DNA from 4 places in the Chryseobacterium sp. WG23 genome. Region 3 is predicted to be linked to each of the others. Evidence: riboswitches for the same ligand, from Rfam matches in the RefSeq annotation. Region 3 holds a riboswitch; each other region holds the start of a gene.
What was found. Region 3 has a riboswitch for cobalamin ahead of MP477_RS19615 (TonB-dependent siderophore receptor). Riboswitches for the same ligand answer to the same signal wherever they lie in the genome.

Region 1 (2,205 bases), on a different contig from region 3:
TGAGGAAAGTCCTTTTATTATTGATGATTTTAACTTTGACGGAACGGAAGATATAGCTATTAGAAACGGAAATAAAGGAAATTACAGCAGTGCATCCTATGATGTCTATGTATTTAACAGTACCAGAATGGCATTTGTGAAAAGTGAGGAGCTTACGGAAATTGGCTCCAATTATTTTGGATTATTCGGTGTAGATGCCAAGCGTAAGCGCCTTGTTGCCACAGGAAAATCCGGATGTTGCATGATTTTTACTACAGAATATCAAGTAATTCCTAACAAAGGATTAGAAAAGGTATTGGAGAGGGAAGAAGATATGACCAATGAAGACCGTGTAAAAGTGATTACCAGGGAAAAAATAAATAACAAATGGGTTACCAGAACCAAGGTATATCCGGCAGGGCAATATAATAGATAAATAATACAATGAAAATTCAGAAAGAAATCGATTTTATCCTGGCAGTAGATGCTTTGAAAAACGTACAAAGAAGAAATTATAATGCAGATGATTCAAGAAGGGAAAATACTGCAGAACACTCGTGGCAGATTGTTATTCTTGCACAGATTTTATATCCTTATGCAAAAAACCGTGCTGACATTGACCTCCTGAGAGTTATCAGAATGCTTTCCATTCACGACTTGGTTGAAATTGAGGCTGGCGATACTTTTCTTTTTGATGAAAAAGCGATGGTTGGCAAGTTTGAAAGGGAAAAAGTTTCTGCTCAAAAGATCTTTGGAATTTTAGACGAGCCGTTACGTTCGGAGTTTTTCAATTTATGGCTGGAATTTGAAGAAGAAATAACGCCAGATGCTATTTTTGCGTGTGCTATTGACAGAATTATTCCTTTTATCCTCAATTCACATACCTCAGGAAAAAGCTGGACAGAAGCCGGAGTTACGGAAAAACAAATTAGAAGCATGCTTGAAAATGCCATCTGCAGAGCTTCTGATGAGATGGGGGAAGCTTTTGAATTATTGCTGACCAGAAGTCTGGAAACCGGAAAAGTGATCAAATAAAAGCTTAGTTTTTACTATAAATAGTTTCGGGCGGCCTTTGGCCGCCCGAAACTTTATAATTATAGGATTTGGATTGGCTTTTTGAATTCATCAATGGCTACAAAAGTAAAGTCGCCAATGATTGCTTTTTCTCTTTCGTAAGAATACATCTGTTCCGTGTAGATCTCTACATTGACCTTCATACTGGTTTTTCCAACGTAGGAAACTTTCCCAATCAGTTCAACAATAGTTCCTGCGGGGATAGGTTTTTTAAAATCAATTTTATCACTGCTTACGGTTACCACTCTTTTTCTTGCAAATCGGGTAGCAGTAATGAAGGCTACTTCATCCATCAGCTGCATAGCCGTACCTCCAAAAAGTGTATCATAATGATTCGTTGTATTAGGGAAAACCGCTTTAAATATTCTGGTTTCAGATGCTTCAATTCTTTCTTCTGTAGTCATATTTCATTATTAATTAAAACGAAATGAAATACTATTAAAACAACAGAATAATAACAGGAATCCAAGAAATCCCTGAAAAAATCCATCAGATCAATAAACTTCATATCGCGAAAGTTTTTTGTTTAAGAAAAAGGCAGGTCTCCTGACTTGTAACATCTTTTATCCCCTTCCCATGCCCCGCACAGTGGATCTTAATAAAAGACTTCAGTTACTTACAGTTGCGCGACAGTTCGTGATTTTCACACGATTCCCTTTTTAATCTGCTGTTAGGCAGAACCTATTTCCATGATGAATAAGCGTTAAACTTTTTCGGGGCAAAAATAATGAATTTATTCCGGATTATGGTAAATAATCTGACTGATCACTCTTCCTTTTTTAATGGTCCAAAGACTTGTATATCTGTATTCTCCTGAACCATTGATCATATAAAGAAAGATATTGTCGTTATCTAAAGAGGTTACCGCCACATTATTGAAATCCATGGTGGGCTGAAACATGTTTTTGATAGCTTCCCTTACAAAAACAGAACCTCTTCCAGGCTGCTGAACCCTGATTGATTTAATTTCGGTCATGCCTTCAGGGAGATCATTGCCTATTCCCCATGGCTTTACTTTATCGATAGTAAGGAGTTTTCCATCAGCATCTTTCTCCTTTTTACGGTATCCGGCATTGGATGGGTAAATATCAATAACTACTTTACTCCTTTGAGCTGTGGGGATTTTAGGGTCAGAATTATCGGTGAAAATAA
Region 2 (2,205 bases), on a different contig from region 3:
AGGAGCCTAGACAGAAACAATTTTAATAAACTGTTTCTGTCTTATTTTTATTTCTTTTTCTCCTGAAACAACAGGAATTCACCCATTTATTCCTTTATTTTCTCCAAATACCTGTTACCCGCTAAAAACGATTGTACTCAAAATTGTACTCAAAAATATCAGATTGTTAAGCCATGGGTATTTTTTACTTCTGCCATTACAAACGTACTGTGCGTACTTCCGATAGAATCTACAGAACCCAGTGTATTGAATACAAAATCCTGATAATGTTTCATATCCCGGACCTGAACTTTCAGCAGGAAATCAAAATCTCCGGAAATATTATAACATTCTGCCACTTCTTCTATTTCCAGAATTTCATTAACGAAATCATAGCCTACAGAACGGTCATGAATTTTCAGCTTGATCTGGCAGAAAACGGTAAAACCCCGGTTAAGTTTATCCGGATCAAGAACCGCAGCATATTTTTTCACATAGCCTTCCTGTTCCAGACGTTTCACCCTTTCAAAAACAGGAGAAGGGGAAAGATTAATTTCTTTGGCAAGCTCCTTAACGGTAAGTTTTGCATTTTTCTGAAGCAGTCTCAGCAGCTGTATATCTTTGGTATCAAGATGTTCCACAGGATATTATTCTTTTTAGTATTAATTTTATTCAAAATTACAGAATTATATTCTTTTAAAATAAAATCATACAGATTTATTTACTTTATTTAAAACTAATTATTATTCGTTTATTCTGTATTTGTAAATTTACACAAAATTAAAATCTTTTATTAGCACAGATAGAAAATGTAATTGATAAGAATAGTTCTTTACAGATACTTCATCAAACAGGAGAGGTTTTACGTAAGGTAAATTAATAGGGAATCGTGTGCAAATCACGAGCTGTCGCGCAACTGTAAGTAACATACCAAAGGGTTCTGTCCTTGTGATCCACTGCCTAAGCGGGAAGGACGACAGAAACTGTTACAAGTCAGGAGACCTGCCTTTACTGAATTGACAATGCTTTCGCGGTCTGAAGCTTTGGGTCATACAGATGATATACTTTTTAGTACGTTTTTCCAAGAGTAAAACGGAACTGTCAGGTATGCATTATTTCCCAAAAAAATCTTACCGGCAAAAGCATTACGAAGCATTCAAAGAGCTTTTAAAAATAAGTTTAATTAAAAGTTTAAAAAAAATGCAAACGCACATTCTTGGCTATCCGCGAATTGGTAGCAAAAGAGAACTCAAAAAAGCCTGCGAGCAATATTGGTCAGGCAAAATCCTTTTGGAAGAACTTCTTACTACAGGAAGGAATATCTGCAATCACAATTGGAATATTCAGAAGGAGGCAGGGATAGACCTTATTCCATGTAATGATTTTTCCTATTATGATCAGGTACTGGATATGAGCTTAATTGTAGGTGCTATTCCGGTACGTTATCATGAAGTAGCCCTTAAAAAAAATAATTCAGAGCTGGATCTGTACTTTGCGATGGCCAGAGGATACCAGAAAGACGGGCTGGATATCACGGCCATGGAAATGACAAAATGGTTTGATACCAATTATCATTATATTGTTCCTGAATTTTATAAAAATCAGCAGTTTACACTGACTTCCGACAAAATATTCAACGAGTTTGCGGGAGCTAAACAAGCAGGAATTAATGCCAAGCCGGTACTCATCGGACTTGTTTCTTATCTTCTTTTAGGAAAGGAAAAAGAAGAGGGATTTGATAAACTGGATCTTGCCAAAAACCTTCTTCCGGTATACACTGAAATCTTAACAAAACTTCAGGATCAGGGTGCTCAATGGATTCAGTTTGATGAGCCGTTTTTAACTTTAGATATAACAGAGAAAGCAAAAGAAACCTACCAGTACGTTTACCGGGAACTTAGAAAACAATTCCCACTGCTAAAATTCATCGTTGCGACCTATTTCGATGGATTGAAAGACAATGCATCTCTTGCTGTGTCACTTCCTGCAGACGTTCTGCATATAGACCTGGTGAGAAATCCTGAGCAGCTGGCAGATATTTTACATGCTGTTCCTGAAAACCTAAGCCTGTCATTAGGAGTAGTAGACGGAAGAAATATCTGGAAAAATGAGTATGAAAAATCTTTGGCTTTCATTAAAAAAGCTATTGAAAAACTCGGTACAGAAAGAATTTTTGTGGCTCCGTCATGTTCATTGCTTCATTCACCTTGTGATCTGGATTTTGAA
Region 3 (2,205 bases):
CACTTAGCCCTACATCATACCATTGGGTGGCATTCCATTTTCCTGAAAAAGAAAATAAGACCGGTGATTTAAAGTCTTCTACAAAATCTTTCTTGATTCCGGCTTCAAACCGTAAGTCTTTGATAGGAAAATAACGAAGTAATCCGGCAATAGACCCGGCATTTCTGCTGATATCACCTATTTTTGAGCTTCCCTCTCCCTTACCTTTATTCACTTGAAATTCTCCGATAATATTGATATTCCATTTTGAATTGAGGAAGTAATTGAAATCATTTTTCAAAATATAATTCTTTCCGGCACCTCCACTGGTTTCCGGTTCTGCAATATCTCCAAAATACTGAAAATTTTCCTCAGTATAGGCTGCTTTAAATGAATTGCTGAAACGCGTGGTATTCCAATCCCAGGCCATCAGGTTTCTGAAATTCTGGGTATGATACTTTGTCTTGGTTTCCAGATCACCAAAACGAACAGGATAATGCTGTTTTCCGTTAAAAGTCTCTGATATCCATGAGATCTGATGATGGGGAGCAATTTTATAAGCTACTGCTATATTGAAATTGGTATTGTAATACTTTCCGTTGTCATTCGTATACTTCTTTCCGCCCGCTTCTTCTACTTCATAATCATTCTGGCTTATAGAATGGCTTCCGGAAACTTTAAAGCTGAACTTATCATTGCTGTAAGAACCTTTAACAACATTATTATAAGTATTAAAAGATGCAAATTCTGAAAACAGAGCAGCATGGAAACCTTTATTAAAATCAAGGCTGCTATTCAAATGAATACTTCCCCCAATGGCGCCACTGCCATAAATAACACTACCTCCACCAGGTTTAATTCCGATCTGGTCATATCCAAACAAAGCCATATTATTGATATCTCCCTGTCCTAAAAAACTGGAGTTAATATTAATTCCATTCCATACAAAAGCAGTCTGCTGGGCGGTAGTTCCCCTGAAAGAAGGTGAAGAAACGGCACCACGCCCATTTTCTTTGATATACACAGGAGATTGAAATCTCAGTAATTCGGAAAGGTTGGCAGAATTTTTTTCAGCATCTTCATTGGTAATATTCGTTACATGATGAAAGAGCTTTACTTTGTTTATCTGGCTGTCGAATACATAAATAGTATCTAAGGCCTTCTCTTGTCCAAAAAGAAAGCAGCCATAAGACGAAAAAAGCAGTACTAAAGATCTTTTTATATCCATACTAATTTACTCTTCCTCCGAAAGCAATATATATTTTGATTATTATTCTGGCAGGTCTCCTGACTTTCGCCTTCTGTACCTTCCCGTTTTTACACAGTGGTTTTTTACAGAAACTTTTGTTGCGATTTACAGTTGCGGGGACAGTCCGGGAGTTCCACCCGATTCCCTTTTCATTCCAATATATTGGAAACCATAATTTTTGCAAAGATAGCTTTTTAAATGTATTAGACAAAAAGTGAAATAACAGGTAAAAAATTACGTCTTATTCATAAGTATTAGAAAATCCTGTACAGCAACCGGCCTTGATGAATACTATAAAAATAAAAGCTGCCTCCAATAGTTGAAAGCAGCCATTTATATATACTGATGTTGTTTGATTATTTCCCCATCACTTCTGTAATCGGATTTCCAACATTTCCACTTGGAAACTGGATTTTCAATAAAGAAGAAACCGTAGGTGCAATATCTGTCATGTGGTATTCTTTATTGCTTTCTCCCTGCTGAACTCCCCAACCCATAAAAATCAATGGAATATGGGAATCATAAGAGTTCCAAACACTGTGTGTAGTTCCTGTTTTAGAATAAGGAGGAAGCATAGAGTCATGAGAAATCAACTGGATATCTCCGCTTCTCTGTCTGTTGATCCCATTGATAATTCTTTGTTTGATAGGCTCCGGAATACTGGCTTCCTGAACTCTGTCTACAGAAACAGCATATAAAACAGTAGGATCTTTTTCAAGTTCTTTTACCGCAAAATTTCTCACATCATCCAGCTCAAGTTTAGTATCTGCCAATACTTTTCTGTCAAAATACACCTGATAATTATCTATAGCATTGATCAGGTTATCAGCACCAAATTTTTCTTTCAGTTTCTGATTAAGATTTTTTTCCATGCCTTCTCCAAAAAAGCCTGTAGTAATTTTATGCTCTTTAAGGAATCCTACAGAATGAGCCCCTCCGTGGTCAGCTGAAAGGAAAACCGTATACTGCCCTTTTCC
Region 4 (2,205 bases), on a different contig from region 3:
AAATTGGAAGAAGATATATACAGCTCCCTTTGAATGTAGGTATTATCTGAATATTTAACTAACTGAGACTGTACCGTATCCAGAAAACGGGTATAATCGTAAGCAAATTTTGCTTTAAGCTGAGTTTCGAATTTAGGGAATAACTTTTTCCTCAGATTGGCCTGTACAAAATAGTTCTCATCAAACATCCTTGCCCCTCTCCCATCAAAACGGCTGTTAACAACAGGAGCAGGAATACCCCGATTTGAAATATACCCATATCCACGGATATTCCAGCTTCCGTTATTTAAAGTTCCATTCAAGGAGGTTTCAAAACGTTTTGCTTTAATATCAGAGTCTCTTCTTTTAGCAATCGTATCATACGCCTGCTCTCCATTAGGATATTTTTTCTCGTAACGGTATTTGTAAATACCATCACTTTGCAGAAATTCGGCACTGAAACTGGCAGAAGTTCTCTGTGATATTTTTTGTTCCAAACGGAAAGAGGGGTTGAATAAATCAATGGATGCACTTTTTGCCCTCAAAACAAGATTTGTTTTTCTTGTTCCGGTAAATACCGGTGTTTTGGGCTGCAAATAAATAGAACCTGATGATCCGAAATCTTTTGCCGGCTGAAAGATCTCACTTTTCTGACCGTTGTATAATGATATTTCTTCCAGATCATCCAAAGAATATCTTCCCAGATCCACAAGGCCGTTCTGCGCATTTCCCAGCTGAATTCCGTCATAAAAAACTCCTACGTGCTGGCTTCCCATACTTCGGATATTAATGGTCTTTAAGCCTCCAATTCCACCGTAGTCTTTGATCTGAACACCGGAAAAATACCGTAAGGCATCTGCAACAGAGTGGCTGTTCAGTCTTTCAAGCTCTTCTCCCTGCAATATCTGAGCAGGAACGATTTCTTTAAAGCTCTTTTTGTAAATATTGACAGCCTTAATAGCTTCTTCCTTTAAGGTGTCTTTTTTCTTTGTTTGAGAAAACAAGAATTGTGATGTTAACACCAATGTTGTGAAAACAACTTTATGAAATTGAGATGTAGTCAGTTTTGCCACCATTAGCTCATTTATGAATAATGATGACGCTAATGGATGTAAGAAAGCAACGACAAAGCACAGTGGTCGCTGCACAAAATCATTGTTGTCCTAAAGCTTTATTCCACGAAAGCGTCAAACGTTTATGGTCTGGCAGGTCTTCTGACTTACTCCATTTTTGAAATCCTTCCCATTAAAAAACAGTGGATATAATCTTCAAAAATTTTGGTGTGGAGCTTACAGCAGCGGGTCTGTTCCGGATTCTCACCGGATTCCCTTTTAAAAGCTTTTTACAGCTTACCAAATTTCGGCAAAGATAGAAAATAATTAATATATATTCACAAATAACAAAATGATTTACAATATTATAAAAGCATGTGTACCAAAGGTAAATTTTGAATAGAAAAATACTAAAGTACAATAGAATTCGTGTAAAAATTACAGGTATGATTTTAAACGCAAAGTTTAAATATCTCCCATCTGAATAAGTATGATAAACATTAAACTTTGCGTTAAGGATCAACTATATCCCAATATTCAGGAAAATACTGAACCTTGATTTTGCTTCTATATCTCCTCCTGCAAGATGGGTATAAACAGGAAGCATAACTTCACTTCCAAGACTGAACTTTTTATAGGAAGCCTCAAAGCCCAACTTTCCATATAATGCACTTCCGGCAGTATTAGGCAGCGCTTCATCAAACTGTTTATTCTGAGCATACACTTCTCCCTGAACCCCTGTCTTTAAAGAAAATATAGATTTTTCATTTCCCGCAACCTGATAAAAGCCTGTTGCTGCATAATTCCATTGGTTTCCAAAGCGGTACTTCTTTTTATTTTCTGTTTTAATGGTATAATCTGTATTAAGCAATACCGCAATTTTATTCTTCTGAAATTTATAATTCAAAGCTGCTTGATAATCCCAGCTTCCTGTTCCCAGCTGAAAACTCGGATTAACTCCTGAAATTCCTTTTTCATCAAACTTACCCAAAGGAATTTTTACGCCCAATCCACCGTTCAGCTGATGGAAATTATCTTTCGAACGCATCAGTTGATAAATTCCCATAACATTTAGGTCACCGATCCCATTGATCCTGATATCGCCCTGCATTGTTTTCTTTTCGTGAAAATGAAATGGAAGGCTTGCATAAACACTGAGTTTCTTTGTCAACGG

Region 1: linked by a shared signal. The riboswitch ahead of MP477_RS21650 (acyl-CoA thioesterase) and the one ahead of MP477_RS19615 (TonB-dependent siderophore receptor) in region 3 are both predicted to bind cobalamin.
Region 2: linked by a shared signal. The riboswitch ahead of metE (5-methyltetrahydropteroyltriglutamate--homocysteine S-methyltransferase) and the one ahead of MP477_RS19615 (TonB-dependent siderophore receptor) in region 3 are both predicted to bind cobalamin.
Region 4: linked by a shared signal. The riboswitch ahead of MP477_RS16075 (TonB-dependent siderophore receptor) and the one ahead of MP477_RS19615 (TonB-dependent siderophore receptor) in region 3 are both predicted to bind cobalamin.

The regions. Positions count from the first base shown of each region.
Region 1 is NZ_JALCZE010000017.1:60,384-62,588, forward strand. It holds gene MP477_RS21640 (hypothetical protein) at 1-415, shown strand, start outside; gene MP477_RS21645 (HD family hydrolase) at 424-1,014, shown strand; gene MP477_RS21650 (acyl-CoA thioesterase) at 1,074-1,457, opposite strand; cobalamin riboswitch at 1,572-1,753, opposite strand; gene MP477_RS21655 (hypothetical protein) at 1,787-2,205, opposite strand, start outside.
Region 2 is NZ_JALCZE010000001.1:194,238-196,442, forward strand. It holds gene MP477_RS00885 (hypothetical protein) at 1-1, shown strand, start outside; gene MP477_RS00890 (Lrp/AsnC family transcriptional regulator) at 159-620, opposite strand; cobalamin riboswitch at 820-1,004, shown strand; gene metE (5-methyltetrahydropteroyltriglutamate--homocysteine S-methyltransferase) at 1,180-2,205, shown strand, end outside.
Region 3 is NZ_JALCZE010000014.1:39,691-41,895, forward strand. It holds gene MP477_RS19615 (TonB-dependent siderophore receptor) at 1-1,207, opposite strand, end outside; cobalamin riboswitch at 1,239-1,417, opposite strand; gene pafA (alkaline phosphatase PafA) at 1,585-2,205, opposite strand, start outside.
Region 4 is NZ_JALCZE010000010.1:105,683-107,887, reverse strand. It holds gene MP477_RS16075 (TonB-dependent siderophore receptor) at 1-1,055, opposite strand, end outside; cobalamin riboswitch at 1,166-1,351, opposite strand; gene MP477_RS16070 (transporter) at 1,555-2,205, opposite strand, start outside.